Regions from separate parts of the Streptomyces citrinus genome, predicted to be linked through region 1. Evidence: riboswitches for the same ligand, from Rfam matches in the RefSeq annotation. Region 1 holds a riboswitch; each other region holds the start of a gene.
What was found. A riboswitch is a leader RNA that binds a small molecule or an ion and turns the genes downstream of it on or off. The one in region 1 is predicted to bind cobalamin.
Positions count from the first base shown of each region.

Region 2: another riboswitch for cobalamin. It lies ahead of V2W30_RS12165 (prenyltransferase/squalene oxidase repeat-containing protein); the one in region 1 lies ahead of V2W30_RS26345 (ribonucleoside-diphosphate reductase subunit alpha).
Region 3: another riboswitch for cobalamin. It lies ahead of V2W30_RS36955 (ABC transporter substrate-binding protein); the one in region 1 lies ahead of V2W30_RS26345 (ribonucleoside-diphosphate reductase subunit alpha).
Region 4: another riboswitch for cobalamin. It lies ahead of V2W30_RS03520 (HoxN/HupN/NixA family nickel/cobalt transporter); the one in region 1 lies ahead of V2W30_RS26345 (ribonucleoside-diphosphate reductase subunit alpha).

Region 1 covers NZ_CP146022.1:5,640,240-5,644,699, reverse strand. The annotation lists gene mctP (monocarboxylate uptake permease MctP) at 1-867, shown strand, start outside; gene V2W30_RS26350 (nucleoside hydrolase) at 960-1,940, shown strand; cobalamin riboswitch at 2,000-2,129, shown strand; gene V2W30_RS26345 (ribonucleoside-diphosphate reductase subunit alpha) at 2,257-4,460, shown strand, end outside.
Region 2 covers NZ_CP146022.1:2,601,672-2,606,131, forward strand. The annotation lists gene V2W30_RS12150 (MBL fold metallo-hydrolase) at 1-491, shown strand, start outside; gene V2W30_RS12155 (hypothetical protein) at 602-847, shown strand; gene V2W30_RS12160 (flotillin family protein) at 861-2,033, shown strand; adenosylcobalamin-variant (AdoCbl-variant) riboswitch at 2,172-2,245, shown strand; gene V2W30_RS12165 (prenyltransferase/squalene oxidase repeat-containing protein) at 2,351-3,589, shown strand; gene V2W30_RS12170 (SCO2322 family protein) at 3,586-4,269, shown strand; gene V2W30_RS12175 (energy-coupling factor transporter transmembrane component T) at 4,274-4,460, shown strand, end outside.
Region 3 covers NZ_CP146022.1:8,042,277-8,046,736, forward strand. The annotation lists gene V2W30_RS36940 (L-threonylcarbamoyladenylate synthase) at 1-39, shown strand, start outside; partial or broken gene V2W30_RS36945 (ABC transporter ATP-binding protein) at 54-841, opposite strand; gene V2W30_RS36950 (FecCD family ABC transporter permease) at 838-1,854, opposite strand; gene V2W30_RS36955 (ABC transporter substrate-binding protein) at 1,851-2,885, opposite strand; cobalamin riboswitch at 2,951-3,146, opposite strand; gene V2W30_RS36960 (hypothetical protein) at 3,277-4,460, opposite strand, start outside.
Region 4 covers NZ_CP146022.1:715,802-720,261, reverse strand. The annotation lists gene V2W30_RS03525 (CaiB/BaiF CoA-transferase family protein) at 1-837, opposite strand, end outside; gene V2W30_RS03520 (HoxN/HupN/NixA family nickel/cobalt transporter) at 915-2,030, opposite strand; cobalamin riboswitch at 2,062-2,274, opposite strand; gene V2W30_RS03515 (metalloregulator ArsR/SmtB family transcription factor) at 2,379-2,729, shown strand; gene V2W30_RS03510 (inorganic diphosphatase) at 2,752-3,174, opposite strand; gene V2W30_RS03505 (GNAT family N-acetyltransferase) at 3,328-3,819, opposite strand; gene rho (transcription termination factor Rho) at 3,850-4,460, opposite strand, start outside.

The DNA.
Region 1 (4,460 bases):
ACCTGGACGTACGCGACGCTCGCGCTCGGCTCGGCGCTCGCGCTGTTCATGTACCCGCACTCGATCACGGCGACGCTGTCGTCCAAGAGCCGCGAGGTCATCCGCCGCAACACCACGATCCTGCCGCTGTACTCGCTCATGCTGGGGCTGCTCGCGCTGCTCGGGTTCATGGCGATCGCGGCCGGGGTCAAGGTCCAGAACGGGCAGTTGGCCATCCCGCAGCTGTTCGAGGACATGTTCCCCGACTGGTTCACGGGCGTCGCGTTCGCGGCGATCGGCATCGGCGCGCTCGTACCTGCGGCCATCATGTCCATCGCGGCCGCGAACCTCTTCACCCGCAACATCTACAAGGACTTCCTCAAGCCGGACGCGACGCCCGAGCAGGAGACCAAGGTCTCCAAGCTGGTCTCGCTCCTGGTGAAGGTGGGCGCGCTCGCCTTCGTCCTGACCATGGACAAGACCGTCGCCATCAACTTCCAGCTGCTCGGCGGCATCTGGATCCTCCAGACCATGCCGGCGCTGGTCGGCGGTCTGTTCACCCGCTGGTTCCACCGGTGGGCGCTGCTCGCCGGCTGGGCGGTCGGCATGGTGTACGGCACGCTCGCCGCGTACGGGGTCGCCTCGCCGACGCAGAACCACTTCGGCGGCTCCGCCAAGGAGATCCCGGGCATCGGCGAGATCGGCTACATCGGCCTGACCGCGTTCGTCCTGAACGTGATCGTGACCGTCGTGCTGACCTTCGTACTGAAGGCCGCCAAGGCCCCCGAGGGCATCGACGAGACGTCGCCCGCGGACTACACGGCCGACGCCGGTGACAAGGGCGTCAAGGTGGAGCTGCCCGCCGTGGGAGTCGACGCCGGCCACTGAACCGCAGCACCGTAACGGGACAAGCCCCTCCGGTCCGGAGGGGCTTGTCCCGTTACGGTGTCCCCTGACCGCGATCACTGAAGGAGCCCCCCATGCCCGCCCCCATCGTCCTCGACAGCGACCCCGGCATCGACGACGCCGTCGCGCTCCAGTACCTCCTCGGCACGGGCCTGTGGGACCTCAAGGCGTACACGACCGTCGGCGGCAACGTCCCCTCCGAGCAGACGTTCCGCAACGGCCGCGCCCTCGCCCGCGCCTTCGGCATCGACGGCGGCGTGCCGGTGCACCGCGGCGCCGGACGCCCGCTCACCCGGCTGCCGTACTCGGCGGCCGGCGAGTTCCACGGCGCCGCCGGGCTGGGCACCGAGGTCCTTCCCGACTCGACCGCGCCCGAGCAGACCGAATCCTCCACGCAGGCGCTGCTGCGCCTCTCGCGCGCGTACGAGGGTGAGCTCACCGTGTGCGCCACGGGGCCGCTCACCAATGTGGCGCTCGCGCTCAGCGAGGACCCCGGCTTCGCCCGGCGCGTGAAGCACCTCGTCTTCATGGGCGGCGCCGCCGAGGTGCCCGGCAACATCACGCCGGTCGCCGAGTTCAACGCGTGGGCCGACCCGGACGCCGTCGACCTCGTCGTGTCCTCGGGCATCCGCTACACGATGGTCGGGCTCGACGCGACGCACGGCTGGCGGTTCGGCGCCAAGGAGCTGGAGATCCTGGAGGAGGCGGGCCAGGACATGGCGCTCACCGCCCGCCTGATGAGCTTCTACCTGAACGCCTACCGCGCCGACGAGGGCTGCCCGCTGCACGACCCGCTGGCCGTCGGCGTCTGCGCGGACGAGTCGTTCGTCACCGCCGCCGAGGGCACGGTCGTCGTCGAGTGCGCCTCCGAACTCACCCGCGGCAAGACCGTGTTCATCCCCTACGACGCCGACTACCCCCGCGAGTACTACGTCGAGTCGCCGCTGGTGAACGCGCGCACGCGGCACCGCGGCCGGATCGCCCTCGGCACCGGACCGCGCAACTTCACGGAGGACTTCGTGGACGCGCTCCTGAAGCGGCCGGGCACCGTGTAAGCACCGCCGCATGCGGCGGGCCGACACAAGATGTGGGCCTGCCGCAGCGACCCGGCACAACATGTATGCTCGCTCTCGCTGTCGCCACAGGGGAATCCGGTGCAATTCCGGAACTGTCCCGCAACGGTGAACGGAGGCGCACAAAGCGCCTGCGTGAGTCCGAGGACCTGTCGACGGTACGCCCGAGCCGTCCGGCTGGGGCGTCGACGACGTCGGGCCTCGCGGATCGGGCCGGTGACGACGGTGCCGCCGTGCGTGCGCGCCCGAGCCACTCCTCCCCCGTAAGGCCCCGAGCCGAGCGAGGGAGAGCCCCCACGTGACCATCGCGCCCGCTGATCCTGCCTCAGTCGTGGCCGAGGCGGATGCCCCCGGCACCGCGCTGCTGCGCACGCTGACCGAGCTGACCGCCGACCTCCCCGACACCGACCCCGGCCGGGTCGCCGCCGCCGCGCTGCGCGGCCGCTCCGCCGGGGCCGACGAGACCGAGCTGCGGGAACTCGCCACCGAGGCGGCCGCCGGGCTCATCTCCGAGGACCCGGCCTACTCCCGGCTCGCCGCGCGCCTGCTCACGCTCTCCATCGCCGCCGAGGCCGCCTCGCAGGGCGTCACCTCGTTCACCGAGTCGGTCGCGGTCGGCCACCGCGAGGGCCTGATCGCGGACCGCACCGCCGAGTTCGTCCGCGTCCACGCCGCCCGGCTCGACGCGCTGATCGACACCGCGGGCGACGACCGCTTCGGCTACTTCGGGCTGCGCACCCTGCACAGCCGCTACCTGCTGCGCCACCCGATCACGCGCTCCGTGATCGAGACGCCGCAGCACTTCATGCTCCGGGTCGCCGCGGGCCTCGCCGAGGACGACAGCGCGCGGGCGCGGGACGAAGTGGCGGCCCTGTACGGCCTGATGAGCCGCCTCGACTACCTGCCCTCCTCCCCCACGCTGTTCAACTCCGGGACCCGCCACCCGCAGATGTCGAGCTGCTACCTGCTCGACTCGCCGCTGGACGAGCTGGACTCGATCTACGACCGGTACCACCAGGTGGCCCGCCTCTCGAAGCACGCCGGCGGCATCGGTCTCGCGTACTCCCGCATCCGCAGCCGCGGTTCGCTGATCCGCGGCACGAACGGGCACTCCAACGGGATCGTCCCGTTCCTCAAGACCCTCGACGCGTCGGTCGCCGCCGTGAACCAGGGCGGCCGCCGCAAGGGCGCCGCCGCCGTCTACCTGGAGACGTGGCACGCGGACATCGAGGAGTTCCTCGAGCTGCGCGACAACACCGGTGAGGACGCGCGCCGCACCCACAACCTCAACCTGGCCCACTGGATCCCGGACGAGTTCATGCGCCGGGTCGCCGAGGGCGGCGACTGGTCCCTGTTCTCCCCCGCCGACGTGCCGAACCTCGTCGACCTGTGGGGCGCCGACTTCGACGCCGCGTACCGGCGGGCCGAGGCCGAGGGCAAGGCCCGGAAGACCATCCCTGCCCGGGACCTGTACGGCCGCATGATGCGCACCCTCGCCCAGACCGGCAACGGCTGGATGACCTTCAAGGACGCGGCGAACCGCACGGCGAACCAGACCGCGGAGCCGGGCCACACGGTCCACTCCTCGAACCTGTGCACCGAGATCCTGGAGGTCACGGACGACGGGGAGACCGCGGTCTGCAACCTGGGCTCGGTGAACCTCGGCGCCTTCGTCGACGTGGAGCGCCACGACATCGACTGGGAGCGCCTCGACGAGACCGTCCGCACGGCCGTCACGTTCCTCGACCGGGTCGTCGACATCAACTTCTACCCGACCGAGCAGGCGGGCCGCTCCAACGGGAAGTGGCGCCCGGTCGGCCTCGGGGCGATGGGCCTCCAGGACGTCTTCTTCAAGCTGCGCGTGCCCTTCGACTCCCCCGAGGCCAAGGCGCTGTCGACGCGGATCGCGGAGCGCGTCATGCTCGCCGCGTACGAGGCGTCGGCGGACCTCGCCGAGCGCAACGGGCCGCTGCCCGCCTGGGAGAAGACCCGCACGGCACACGGTGTGCTGCACCCCGACCACTACGGCGTCGAGTTCACCTGGCCGGAGCGCTGGGCCGCGCTGCGGGAACGTATCGCCGAGGTCGGCCTGCGCAACTCGCTGCTCCTGGCGATCGCGCCGACGGCCACCATCGCCTCCATCGCGGGCGTCTACGAGTGCATCGAGCCGCAGGTCTCCAACCTCTTCAAGCGCGAGACGCTGTCCGGCGAGTTCCTCCAGGTCAACTCGTACCTCGTCGAGGAGCTGAAGGCGCTCGGCGTCTGGGACGCCCAGACCCGCGAGGCGCTGCGCGAGTCCAACGGCTCGGTGCAGGGCTTCACCTGGGTCCCGGACGAGGTCCGCGCCCTGTACCGCACGGCGTGGGAGATCCCGCAGCGCGGCCTGATCGACATGGCTGCGGCCCGTACCCCGTACCTCGACCAGGCCCAGTCCCTGAACCTGTTCCTGGAGACGCCGACCATCGGCAAGCTCTCCTCGATGTACGCGTACGCCTGGAAGTC
Region 2 (4,460 bases), 3.0 Mb from region 1:
GCCATGTCTGCCTCCACCTGGAGGAGGAGCACCCGGCGCGTCTCCCGGGCAACGGACGCCTGTTCAGCGGCGACCACGTGCTGCCCGGCATCACCCCGCACATCGGCCTGTACGAGGACCCGGACGACGCGACGGTCACCGACCCGCTGGGCGACTACCTCGCCTCCCTGGAGGGCGTCGGCCGCCTCGCGCCCGCCGAGGTGCTCCCCGCCCACCAGCACGCCTTCACCGACGCGCCCGCCCGCGTACGGGAGTTGCTCGACCACCACGAGGAGCGGCTGACCGGCCTGCTCGGACTCCTCGCGGCACCGCTCACGCCGTGGCAGCTCGCCGAGCACATGGAGTGGAACCGCCCGTGGGCCGAGATCCCGTACGGGTCACGCAACATCGCGGTCTCCGAGGCCGAGGCGCATCTGCGCCGGCTGGTGAAGCTGGGGCGGGCCGAGGCGGTGCCGGGGAGCGACCCGGTGACGTACGTCGCGGTGCCGTGACGCGTACGGAGGATCTTTGCCGCCGCTGGATGGAACGGGCCTGGGCTCGGGCGTATGGTCTGGCTCCTCAAGAGCTCGCATGAGCTGGGACAACAAGGGGGCGGCCGCCGATGGCGCCGGACGAGGCTGTGGTCGGCTGCACGGGGAAGCTGATCCTCGGCACCCGCGGGGCCGGGGGTCCGGGTGAGGTTCTGGTCCAGGTCAGAGGCGGTACCGAGACGTTTCTCGCGTACTCCGACGAACCCCTGGCGCGCGGCACGACCGTGCTCGTGATCGAGTCCCGCGGGACCCGGCAGGTCGTCGTGATGCCCTGGACCGATCCCCTGCTCGCCGGTGACGACGACGGCGCCCGCTAAGGAGACGTCAAGGATGTTCGGATATCGCGTTCCCGCACCCGACGAGGCGATGCTGATCTCGGGCGGCAGGCGGGGACTTGGGGGAGCGCCCTTCCGCGTCGTCACCGGGCACGGGAAGTTCGTGCTGCCCGTGTTCCGCAAGACCCGCTTCCTGTCGCTCGCGATGAGCGAGGCGGAGGTCGTCGAGAAGTGCGTGACCCGGCAGGGCATCGCCCTCACCGTGCGGGCGGTCATCGCCTTCAAGGTGGGCAACGACCCGGAGTCCATCATCAACGCCGGCCAGCGGTTCCTCTCCGACCAGGACCAGATGTCGGTTCTGACCGGGCGGATCTTCGCCGGTCATCTGCGGTCCATCATCGGCTCGATGACCGTCGAGGAGATCGTCACCGAGCGGCAGAAGCTCGCGACGGAGGTCCTCGACACGTCGAAGGCCGAGATGGCGAAGATCGGGCTGCACGTCGACTCGTTGCAGATCCAGTCCATCGACGACGGCAACACCGGGTACATCGAGGCCATGTCGCGGCCGCACAAGGCCGCCATCCAGCGGCAGGCGCAGATCGCCCAGGCGCAGGCCACGCAGGCCTCCGCGGAGGCGGAGCAGGCGGCGGCCCGCAAGCAGGCCGAGTACGCGCGGCAGACGGCGATCGTGCAGGCCGAGTACAGCGCCGAGGTCGACCGGGCCAAGGCGCAGGCCGAGCAGGCGGGACCGCTGGCGCTCGCCAACGCGCAGCAGGAGGTGCTCGCCGCCCAGACCGAACTGGCGCTGCGGCAGGCCGAGTTGCGCGAGAAGCAGCTCATCGCCGAGATCGTGAAGCCGGCGCAGGCCGACGCCGAGCGGATCCGGGTCCTCGCCCTGGCCGAGGCCGAGCGGATGAAGATCCAGGCGGAGGCGGCCGCGTCGTACGACCGGGTCGCGCTCGACCGGATGCTCATCGATCAGCTCCCGCAGATCGTGAAGGAGGCGTCGGCGGGGCTCGCCGGGGCGAACGTGAACGTGCTGAACGGGGCGGACGGGCTCGGCGAGATCGCGGCCGGTCTGGTCGGCCAGGGCCTGACGATCCTCGACTCGGTCCGCAAGAACCTGGGCGGACCGAGCGACGCGGCACCCGTGCCCGGCGCCGCGATCGAGCAGTACCTCGGCCGGCCGCGCACCGGGGGTGACGACGGCCCGGTCGACGTCCGCTGAATCCCGCGCGGCGCGGAGCGGGCCCCTGCGGCGACCGGGCGGCGGGGTCCGCGGCGGCGCCCCGGGCCCCGGGGTGCCGGGGCGGTCCCCCAGCACCCCGGAGCGGCCCGGCCGGTACAGTGGGCCGGGTCGTCATCAAGCGCGCATGAGGGGAAGCCGGTGGAAGTCCGGCGCTGACCCGCAACCGTCACAGTCGGACTGCCTCACCCGCGCCCATGATCGGCTCAGGACCGTCGAGGCATACGGAGCCGGAGCCGCCCGGTGCCCCCGCGTGCCGTGCCGCCCGGCTCCCCGCAGGGAGAGGCACCCGCCCCACCATGAACATTCGCCGTAGCGCCGCGCTCGTCGCCGCGACCGTCGTGATCGGCGCCGCCGTGGCCCCGGCCGCCGCCGCGGACAGCGCCTCCCCCTCCCCGAAGGTCGTCGTGCCGAGCGGCCTGTACGGCAGCACCGACCCCACGTACGACGGTGTCTGGCGCCAGTCCCTGGCGTTCGTGGCGCAGGACACCGTGGGCGTGCACCCGGCGAAGAAGGCCGTGGACTGGCTGACCGGGCAGCAGTGCGCGGACGGCGGTTTCGCCGCGTTCCGCGCCGACCCGTCCGCGGCGTGCGACGCGAAGACGCCGGTCGACAGCAACAGCACCGCCGCCGCCGTGCAGGCCCTCGCCGCGGTCGGCGGCCACGACGCCCAGGTCGACAAGGGCGTCGCGTGGCTGAAGAAGAACCAGAACAAGGACGGCGGCTGGGGCTACAACCCGGGCGGCGCCAGCGACGGGAACTCCACCTCGGTCGCCATCGGCGCGCTGGCCGCCGCCGGGGAGAAGCCCGCGGACGTGAAGGCCGCTTCCGGCAAGACCCCGCTCGACGCCCTCGCCGCGCTCGCCCTGCCCTGCTCCGACGGCAAGAACGGCGGCGCCCTCGCCTACCAGCCCGACAAGAAGGGCAAGCTCGCGGCGAACGCGGACGCCACCGCCGCCGGTGTCCTCGGCGCGCTCGGCACCGGCTTCGCGCCCAACAAGGGCGACGCCCCGGACGCGTACACCTGCGCGAGCACCAAGGGCACGGACGCGGACGGCCTCGCCCACAACGGCGCCGTCTACCTCCAGAACCAGCTCTCCACCCACCTGTACCTGACGTCGCAGCTGGCCGGCGCCGAGGACCAGCCCGACTACGGGAACACCGCCGACGCGATCACCTCGGTCGCCGCGGCCGAGGGCATCAAGTACACGAAGGACCCGTACGCCTGGCTGGAGAAGAACGCCGGGGCCTGGGCGAAGCAGTCGGGCCCGGCCGCCTACGCCCAGCTGATCTTCGCGGCGCACGCGACCGGCAACGACCCGCGCGACTTCGGCGGCAGCGACCTGGTGAGCGCCCTGAACAAGACCGGCCCGGAGCCGGCCTCCGCCGCGTCCTCCTCGTCCGACAGCGACAAGAAGAAGGACGACGACAGCAACGACGGCGGCGGGCTCGGCACCTGGTGGATCGTCGGCGTCATGTTCGTCGCCGCCGTCGGCGTCGGCTTCATGCTGAGCGGCCGCAAGAAGCAGCAGCCGTGACCCGCGTCCGCGCTCTCGGCCCCGTGCTCGCCGTCCTCGGCGCGCTCGCGGTCCTGCTCGGCGCCGCCGTCGCCCCGGCGCAGGCCGCCGGGTACCGGTACTGGTCGTTCTGGGAGCGGGACGGCGGTGCGTGGACGTACGCGACCATGGGCCCCTCGCAGACGACGCCGTCGGACGGCGCCGTGCAGGGGTTCCGGTTCGCGGTGAGCGCGGACTCGAAGGACGCCACGCAGCCGCGCGGCGCCACCGGCTTCGACACCATCTGCGCCGGCACCCCGGCGAAGGACGGCGCCAAGCGGGTCGCGCTCGTCATCGACTTCGGCACGGTCGCGGACGCGCCGGGCGGCGAGACGCCGCCGAAGCCGCGCACCGCGTGCGCGCGGGTCGACGAGGACGCGACGACGGCCGACGCGCTCGCCTTGGTCGCGAAGCCGCTGCGCTACGACAGCAACGCGCTGCTGTGCGCCATCTCCGGCTACCCGAGGACGGGGTGCGGCGAGCAGGTCGCGGGCGGCGGCACCGACACGGCGTCGCCCGCCGCGACGGAGCCCTCCGACGCGAGCGGTTCGGGCGGTTCGAGCGGCTCCGGCGGGCCGTCCGTCGGCGTCATCGCCGGTGTCGCGATCGTCGCCGCGCTCGGCGTCGGCGCGATCTGGCAGGCCAAGCGCCGTCGCCACTGACGCCATGACCCGTCGTACGTTGCGCGCCCCCCGGGCCCACCGTTCCAACGCCCTGCACCCGGGCGCCTGGTGGGTCTGGGCCCTCGGCCTGGGCACCGCCGCGTCCCGCACCACGAACCCGCTGCTGCTCGCGCTGCTCATCGGTGTCGCCGGATACGTGGTGGCGGCCCGGCGCACCGAGGCGCCGTGGG
Region 3 (4,460 bases), 2.4 Mb from region 1:
GTGCGGCGCGGAGCCGGGGACGTCGACCGCTTCGAGTGACACGGGGTCCGGTCTCAGCGGCCGACCGTGCCCAGGAACCGGATGTGCGGACGGTCCGCGGGGCCCGGCCGACTGACCTCGGCGCGTACGCCGTAGACCTCGGCGATGAGCTCCGTGGTCAGGATGTCGCCCGGGGCGCCCGCGGCCACCACCCGGCCCCGGCACAGGACGACGACCTGGTCGCAGTACGCGGCGGCCAGGTTCAGATCGTGCAGGGCGACGACGCTGGTCAGGTCGAGCCCGCCGATCAGGTCCAGCAGGTCCAACTGGTGCTGGATGTCGAGGTGGTTCGTCGGCTCGTCGAGCAGCAGCTCGCGCGGCTCCTGCGCCAGGGCGCGGGCGATCTGCACGCGCTGCCGCTCCCCGCCCGACAGCGTGTGCCACAGCCGGTGGGCCCGGTCGGCGAGCCCACTGCGCTCCAGGGCGGCCCGGACCGCCGCCTCGTCCCCGCCGACGCGGCCGACCAGGCGCGGCGGTGCGGCACCCGGCCGAGACGTACGACATCGGCGACCGTCAATTCGACCTGGGTGTCGGCCTGTTGCTCCACCATCGCGATGCGCCGGGCGGCCGTCCTGCGGCGCACCGAGGCGAGCGGGTCGCCGTCGAGGGTGACGACACCGCCGCTCGGGGCCAGCACACCGGCGAGCAGCCGCAGCAGGGTCGACTTGCCCGAGCCGTTCGGACCGAGGAGTCCGGTGACGGTGCCGGGGCGCGGGGCGAGGCTCACCCCGTCGAGGACGAGCGCCCCGCCGGGCGACCAGGACACGCGCTCCGCGCTCAGCCCCTTCCCGGAGACAGTCACCGCACGGCCCTGCCGCGGTAGAGGACGAGCACGAACGCGGGCACGCCGATCAAGGACGTCACCACCCCCACCGGAACCTCCTGGGGTTCGAGGACCGTGCGGGCCGCCGTGTCCACCCACACCAGGAACACCGCCCCGGCCAGCGCCGTCACCGGCAGCAGCCGGGTGTGCCCGGGACCCACCAGGGCGCGGGCCGCGTGCGGCAGCACCAGACCGACGAAGCCGATGGCGCCCGCCGCGCTCACCAGGGCCGCCGTCAACAGGGCCGTCACACACAGCAGGACCAGGCGGGTGCGGGCGACATGGACGCCGAGCGCCGCCGCCGCCTCCGGGCCGAACGCGAACGCGTCGAGCGTGCGCCCGTACCCGAGACAGACCGCGAGGGCGACGACGAGGACCGCGAGGCAGAGCCACACCTCGGTCCAGCCGACGCCGCCGAGCGAGCCGAGCAGCCAGAACAGGACGCCGCGCGTCGTCTCCGCGTCGGCCGCCGTCAGCACCACGAACGACGTCAGCGCGGAGAAGAGCTGCATCGCGGCCACCCCGCACAGCACCACCCGGTCCGTGCTGCCGCCGAGGCTGTGGCTGAGCAGCAGGACGAGCGCGAACGAGCAGACCGCGCCCGCGAACGCGCCGCCCGACACGGACAGGGCGCCCCCGCCCACCCCGAGCACCACGACGAGCACGGCGCCGGTCGACGCTCCGGACGACACCCCGAGCACGAACGGGTCGGCGAGCGGATTGCGCAGCAGCGCCTGGAGCACCGTGCCGCACACCGCGAGGCCCGCGCCGCACACGGCCGCGAGCAGCGTGCGCGGCAGCCGCAGGTTCCACACGATGCCGTCGCGGATCGGCGAGAGATCGGAGGTGCCCCAGCCGAGCCGTGCCCCGACCGCGGCCCACACGTCGGCGACCTCGATGTGCGCGGGCCCGATGGTGATGGCCACGGCGACGGAGGCGCACAGCGCGGCGAGGCCCGCGGCCCCGTAGAGTCCCGGCCGCAGGACGCTCACCTGGTGAGGCCGTACGTGCGCAGCGCCGCCGCCACCTTCTCCACGCCGTCCACGGTCCGGATCGTGGGATTCATGTCCTGCCCGCTGAGCAGCACGTACCGCTTCTTCCGTACGGCCGTCATGTTCTTGGTGACCGGGTCGGACTCCAGGAACCGGATCTTCTGCGCGGCCGACTCGGCGGACTGCGAGCGGCGCGTCAGATCGCCGATGACGAGGACGTCGGGGTCGCGGTCGGCGACCGTCTCCCAGTTGATCTGCGGCCACTCCTCGCGCGTGTCGTCGAACACGTTGCGCAGGCCGAGTTCCTTCGTGATGACGCCGGGCGCGCCGCAACACCCCGCCATATAGGGCGAGTCGGAGTTGGCGAACCAGTACAGGACGTCCACGCCGCTCGCGTCGAGCCCCGAAGTGGCCGCGCCGACACGGGACTTCAGACCGGTGATCAACTTCTCGCCGCGTTCCTCGACGCCGAAGACGCGCGCGAGGTCACGTATCTCCCCGTACACGGTGTCCAGGGTGAGGGCCTCGGTGCGCACCCCGTCGCCGTCGCCACTGTTGTCCTTGTCCGCGCAGTCGGTGGGGGAGAGGTAGGTGGGCACGCCGAGCTTCTCGAACTCCTCGCGCGGGGCCACACCGCCCTTGCCGAGGGTGTACGTGAAGGAGGCCGCGGCGAAGTCCGGTTCGGTGTCGAGGACCTTCTCGAAGGACGGGTAGCGGTCGGCCAGACGCGGCACCTTCGCGTTCGCCTTCGCCAGGCCCTTGAGGACCGGATCGGTCCAGGTGGCCGTGCCCACCATCCGGTCCGCGAGTCCGAGGGACAGCATGATCTCGGCCGACCCCTGATCGAGGGCGACGGCCCGGCGCGGCGCGTGGGCGACGCGGACCTTCGTACCGCAGTTGTCGAGCGTCACGGCGCGTGCGTCGCCGTCCGGCGCGCCGTCGGCCGGTTCCGCTGTCGCGCATCCGGTGAGCAGCAGCAGGGTTCCCGCCAACAGGGGCGCGGCAAGGCGGAGTTGACGTGCGAGGGGCACGGGGAGTCCTTAGCGTCCAGGGCTCATACGCGGAGCCGGCCTACGGTTCACCCCCGCCCGCTGGTCGCCGCCGGAGGCTGCCAGCAGGTCTTCGGACTCGGGGTCGTCCGCGCGAAGCGCCTTCCCGGGCCGGTGGCCCAGTGGCAGTTGCTCCGCCCGTCACCCTCACCGCTGCGCGTCAGTTCCGGGTTCCCACCGGATTCCCTGACCCGTGTGCGTCGTTGAACGCACAAAGGTACGACTGGCTCGGCGAAATTATCACAGGCCGGACGTCTCGGGCCGAGCGGACCCAGGGCCTGCCCGGCGGATCAGGTCGCGGCTCGGGTGGCCCGTGCCCTGCTGCGCCGGCGTGCCGGACCCCGCGTCCACGACACGATCGGCCGGGCAGGCCCTAGGGGGCCGGTGTCCGGCGCTCCGCGTTGAGCACGGCCACCGCACCCCGCGCGTCGCCGATCGTCGCGTAGTCGACGGCGACGAAGGTCACCGGTCGGCCGCGTTCGCGCTCGCAGCGGCGGGCCCGGTCGAGCACGAACCTGCGGGTGTTGACCGTACCGGCGTCCAGGCGGCTGCCGCCGTCGATCGTGATGAAGTGGTTCAGCAGGAAGAGCCGCTTGTCGTCGCCGCCGCGGTGCGCCACGCAGTTCATGTCGCCGGGGGAGCGGAAGGCGAACGGGGTCTCCATGCCGTACCGGTAGAAGTTCCGGTACCAGGGAGCGGGGCCGTCGGCCTGTTCGGCGAAGACGACGAGCCGGCGACCGCTGTCGATCATGTCGCCGAGCGTCGGCCAGGGCCGTGCGGGATCCGGGTCGGGCGTGTGGACCAGATCGTCGAGACCGGCCTCGGCGAACGCCTTCGCGGTGTCCTCACCACTGATCGCGTCCTGCACGATGAACGTGACCACATCGGTGGGATGGGCCCGCATCCAGTCACCGATCCCGCGCAGCGCCGCCACCAGCTCGACCGCCCCGGCCCGGCACACCGCGTGGCACAGCCACAGCCCGTCGCGCGGCGGGTTGATCGCGTTGACCGCCGACCTGACCAGGGCCTGCTGCGCGGGGGTGAAATCCGAGTCGGAGAGCCGCCCGGCGATCTCGTCGGGCCGCTCCCACCGGTACGTGTCGATCTGGAGGGCCCGCACCCCGTCGTCCAACTGCGCGGTGATCCCCGGGTCCTGGAGCGGCCCGATGAACCGGTCGACCGTCGTCGACATGGCGTTGTGCGAGGTCAGGTACGCCACCTCGTCGTAGCGCCGGTCGCACAGCTTGGCGCTGCCCTGGCACACGCGCGGCCCACCGGGACTGATCAGCGGCGGCAGCGCGACCATCCCGGCCACCGCCACGGCGGCCGCGCCCAGCCCCGCCCCGAGGAATCGCCGCGACGGCGCCGTCCGCGCCCGCTCCGCGCGCAGCCGCAGCCCCGCCGCCACCAGCAGCACCCCGACGGCGACGGGCACCAGCGCCGCGACGACCGCGGTGGCGGTGAGCCGGTCGACGGCGGTGCCCTGCACGTCGTCGACCAGCCGGGCCAGGCTCGGCGGCCACGAGGCGGGCGGGTCGACCAGGCGCCCGTCGGCCG
Region 4 (4,460 bases), 4.9 Mb from region 1:
GTTGCGGTGGAAGCGCGGGTCCGCGGCGAGCGACGCGTCCCCCAGGAACTCCGCGCAGAACGCAGCCCATTCGCGCTCGTTCTGGATCGCGAGGAGGACGGTCTTCCCGTCCGCCGCGTCATAGGGCCCGTACGGCGCGATGGTCGCGTGCGCGGCGCCGACCCGCTGCGGCTGGCCGCCCGAGTACGCGGTGTAGTACGCGGGATAGCCCATCCACTCCGCGAGCGCCTCGAAGAGGGAGACCTCCACCGCGCGTGCCGTGCCCGTCGCCCGCCGCTCGTAGAGCGCGGTGAGGATGCCCGTGAACGCGTACATGCCGGCCGCGATGTCGGCGATCGCGATGCCCACCTTGGCCGGGGCCTCGGGCGTGCCCGTCACCGACACGACGCCCGTCTCGCACTGCACCAGCAGGTCGTACGCCTTGCGGTCCGCCCACGGCCCGTCGGCGCCGTAGCCCGAGATGTCGCAGACCACGAGCGAGGGGTGCAGGCTCGCCAACTCCGTTGCGGACAGGCCGAGTCGGGCCGCCGCACCCGGCGCGAGGTTCTGCACGAAGACGTCGGCCCCGGCGAGCAGGCGGGCCAGTACCTCGCGGCCGCCCGGTGTCTTGACGTCGAGCGTCACCGATTCCTTGGAGCGGTTCAGCCACACGAAGTGGCTGGACTGCCCGTGCACCGTCTCGTCGTAGCCACGCGCGAAGTCGCCCACGCCCGGCCGTTCCACCTTGATGACCCGCGCTCCGAGGTCGGCGAGCTGGCGGGTCGCGAACGGCGCCGCCACCGCCTGCTCCAGGCTGACGACGGTGATGCCCTCGAGGGGCAGGCGGGCGGCGCTCATCGACGGTCCTCCGTGCGGGAAAGGCGTGGTGACGTGCACGCTATGCGACGCGTCCACGTCACCGCACGGCGGCCGGTCTACGCGCTGTCGGCCAGGCGCGCCGACCAGCGCTGCTCGACCTTCGCCAGCCGCCAGTAGACGATCGCCACCGCCCACACCACGACGAACAGGCCGACGATGACGTACCCGACGTTGTCGAGATCGAGCCCGGCGATCCAGCCGGTCACCGCGTCCGACAGATCGAGCTTGTCGTGCAGCACGCCGACGAGTTCGATCGTGCCGATGAAGAACGCGACCGCGATGGACAGACCGGTGATGGTGAGGTTGTAGAACACCTTGCGCACCGGGTTGGAGAACGCCCACTGGTACGCGAAGTTCATGAACGTGCCGTCGAGCGTGTCGAACAGGCTCATTCCCGCGGCGAAGAGCAGCGGCAGGCACAGGATCGCGTACCAGGGCAGCCCGGCCGCCGCGCCGCTGCCCGCCATCACCATCAGCGTCACCTCGGTCGCCGTGTCGAAGCCGAGGCCGAACAGGAAGCCGAGCGGGTACATCTGCCCGGGGCGGGTGATGGACTTGGTGAAGCGGCCGAGGACGCGGTTCATGAACCCCCGGGAATCCAGGTGCTGTTCGAGCTCCTTCTCGTCGTACGAGCCCGCGCGCATCGACCGGAACACCTTGAGGATGCCCAGCAGGGCGACGAGGTTCAGCGCGGCGATGAGGTACAGGAACGAGCCGGAGAAGGTCGTGCCGAGGACCCCGAGCACCTGGTGGGTGCGGGAGTCGTCACTGGTCAGCGTGCCGGCGAGCGCGGTGCCGCCGGCGATCAGCGCGGCCAGCAGGACGACCACGCTGGAGTGGCCGAGCGCGAACCAGAAGCCGACCGAGACCGGGCGCTTGCCGTCGGCCATCAGCTTGCGGGTGGTGTTGTCGATCGCGGCGATGTGGTCGGCGTCGAAGGCGTGCCGCATGCCGAGGGTGTACGCGGTGATGCCCAGGCCGATGCCGAAGGCCTTGTTGTCGACTTCGTAGTGGTTGGGGACGACCAGCAGGAACAGCACGCCGAACGCGACGACGTGCAGGGCCAGGATCACCGCCATCAGACCGGCGGTGCGCAGGGTGTCCTCGCGCCGCCACCGGAAGGCGGAGTCCGGTTCGGCGGGCCGCACAGGAGAGTTTGCGGGCAGGGTCATACGTCGATCACGCTCCAGCACCTCGTGGATCACTTCGTGAGATGCCGTGGCCGGTCTCCTGGCTTACGGGCGTGCGCCGTCGCTCCTGCCTTCCCAGCGGCCTCGCGGCCACCAGTGGCGTGCTGGTGCGGGGCGCTCCGGACCTGCGGTCCGGAACCCGATCACAGTGGCGAGGGCCGCTCCGGACTTGGCCCCTGAGGGGTTGTCACCGGTCTTCCCGAGCACCACGGCCCGTTCACCTTAGGGGCGTTGGTGCGTGACTGCATAGCTGCACACCTGTGCAGGTATGAAAGATCACATCGCGTACCGGGTGGTGGCGGGTGACGCGGCTGTTGAGAGAATCCGGCCATGCATCTCGTTCCGGCCGAGCGGGCCGATCACCGCACCATCGACGGCCACCGGGTCTGCGACGCCGTCGAGGCCATCGGGGACGTCGAGCGGGTGCGGGAGTGGGCCGAGCGGTTCTCGCTCCTCGCCGACCCGCACCGGCTCGCCCTGCTGCTCGCGCTGCGCCGGGTCGGCCCGCTGGCCGTGTCCGATCTGGCGGTGGCCTCCGGGATGAACGGCGCGGCCGTCTCCCAGGCGCTGCGGCTGCTGCGGGCGGCCGGGGTCGTGGCGGGGGAGAAGGCCGGGCGCGTGGTGCGCTACCGGCTGGTGGACGCGGCGGTGGGAGAGCTGGTCGACCGCGCCGCCCCGTGAGGCCAGCCGTTGCGTGGCGGGATCAGGTCCGGCGCTCGCGCGCCCGCCTGATCTCCTCGTACGCCTTCTCGCGGCCCTCCCAGTGCGAGCCCTCCACCGACTTGCCGGGTTCCAGGTCCTTGTACACCTCGAAGAAGTGCGTGATCTCCAGACGGTCGAACTCGGGGATGTCCTCGATGTCCTGGACCGTGGCGTGCCGCGGGTCGTGCGCGGGCACGCACAGGATCTTCTCGTCCGGGCCCTTCTCGTCGCTCATCACGAACATGCCGATGGCCCGGCACTCGATGGTGCAGCCGGGGAACGTCGCGTCGCCGGTCAGCACGAGCGCGTCCAGGGGGTCGCCGTCACCGCCGAGGGTGCCGTCGACGTAGCCGTAGTCCGCGGGGTACTGGGTCGAGGTGAAGAGCATCCGGTCGAGCCGGATCCGGCCGAGCTCGTGGTCCATCTCGTACTTGTTCCTGGACCCCTGCGGGATCTCCACGATCACGTCGAACGCGTCCGAGCGTGTCTGTTCGCCGCCCAATGTGGCCTCCTTGCCGCATGGCTGCCCGCTGTGCTGGACCCGAGTGTGCGCCGTGCGGAGCGAGGGCGGAACCCCTCAGGCGGCGGGTGGAACCGCGAATTCGAGTTCGGGCCTGTCCCAGGCGACGGCCGGCGGGCGCGCGGCCACCGTGCCGGTGCGGTGCGCGCCCATGCTGCGGTAGAAACCCTCGGCGGGCGGATGGGAGACGACGCGTACGCGGTCGAGCCCGGCGGCGCCCGCCTCGCCCCGCATGTGCGCGACGAGCAGCCGCCCGATGCCGAGACCCTGCGCCTGGTCGGCGACGAACATGAGGTCGAGCTCCGGCGGACTGAGGATCAGCGAGTAGAACCCGAGCACCCGGTCGTCGGCCTCGTCGACGGCTACGAAGACACGGTGCGCCTCGATGTAGTCGGGGCCGACCCGGTACCCGTCGACCATCGGCGCGTACGGGCCTTCGTAGGCGCGGGAGCCGCGCACGAGCCGGGTCAGCCGCTTGGCGTCGCGCGCGGTGGCCCGCCGGACGGCCACGGCCGGCCGCCGCCCGGGGCGCGTAATGATCGGGGTCATGGTTCGAGTATTACGCATCGCGGGGTGGGGTCAGGCGCCGGGGACCGTCCGGTGGACCTGACGCAGGAACGCGGCGTTGTCCGGGGTGTGCCGCATCTTGTCGAGCAGCGCTTCGTACGACGCGTGCCCGTCGCGCCCCTGGAGGGCCCGGCGCAGTCCGCGTACGGCGGCCAACTCGTCGGCGGGCACGAGGAGTTCCTCGCGGCGCGTGCCGGAGGGGGTGATGTCGACGGCCGGGTAGACGCGGCGGTCGGAGAGGACGCGGTCCAGGCGCAGCTCCATGTTGCCGGTGCCCTTGAGCTCCTCGAAGAAGTAGTCGTCGGCGCGCGAGCCGGTGTCGACCAGAGCCGTCGCGAGGATGGTCAGGGAGCCCGACTCCTCGGTGTTGCGGGCCGCGCCGAACAGCCGCTTCGGGCCGAGCACCGCGGCGGCGTCCACACCGCCGGACAGGGCGCGGCCGCCGGAGGCCGCCGCGTTGTTGTGGGCGCGGCACAGGCGGGTCAGTGAATCGAGCAGGATCACCACGTCGCGGCCCTGCTCGACGAGGCGCTTGGCGCGCTCCACGGCGAGTTCGGCGAGGGCGATGTGCGCCTTGGCCGGGCGGTCGAACGTGGAGGCGTACACCTCGCCGCGCACGGAGC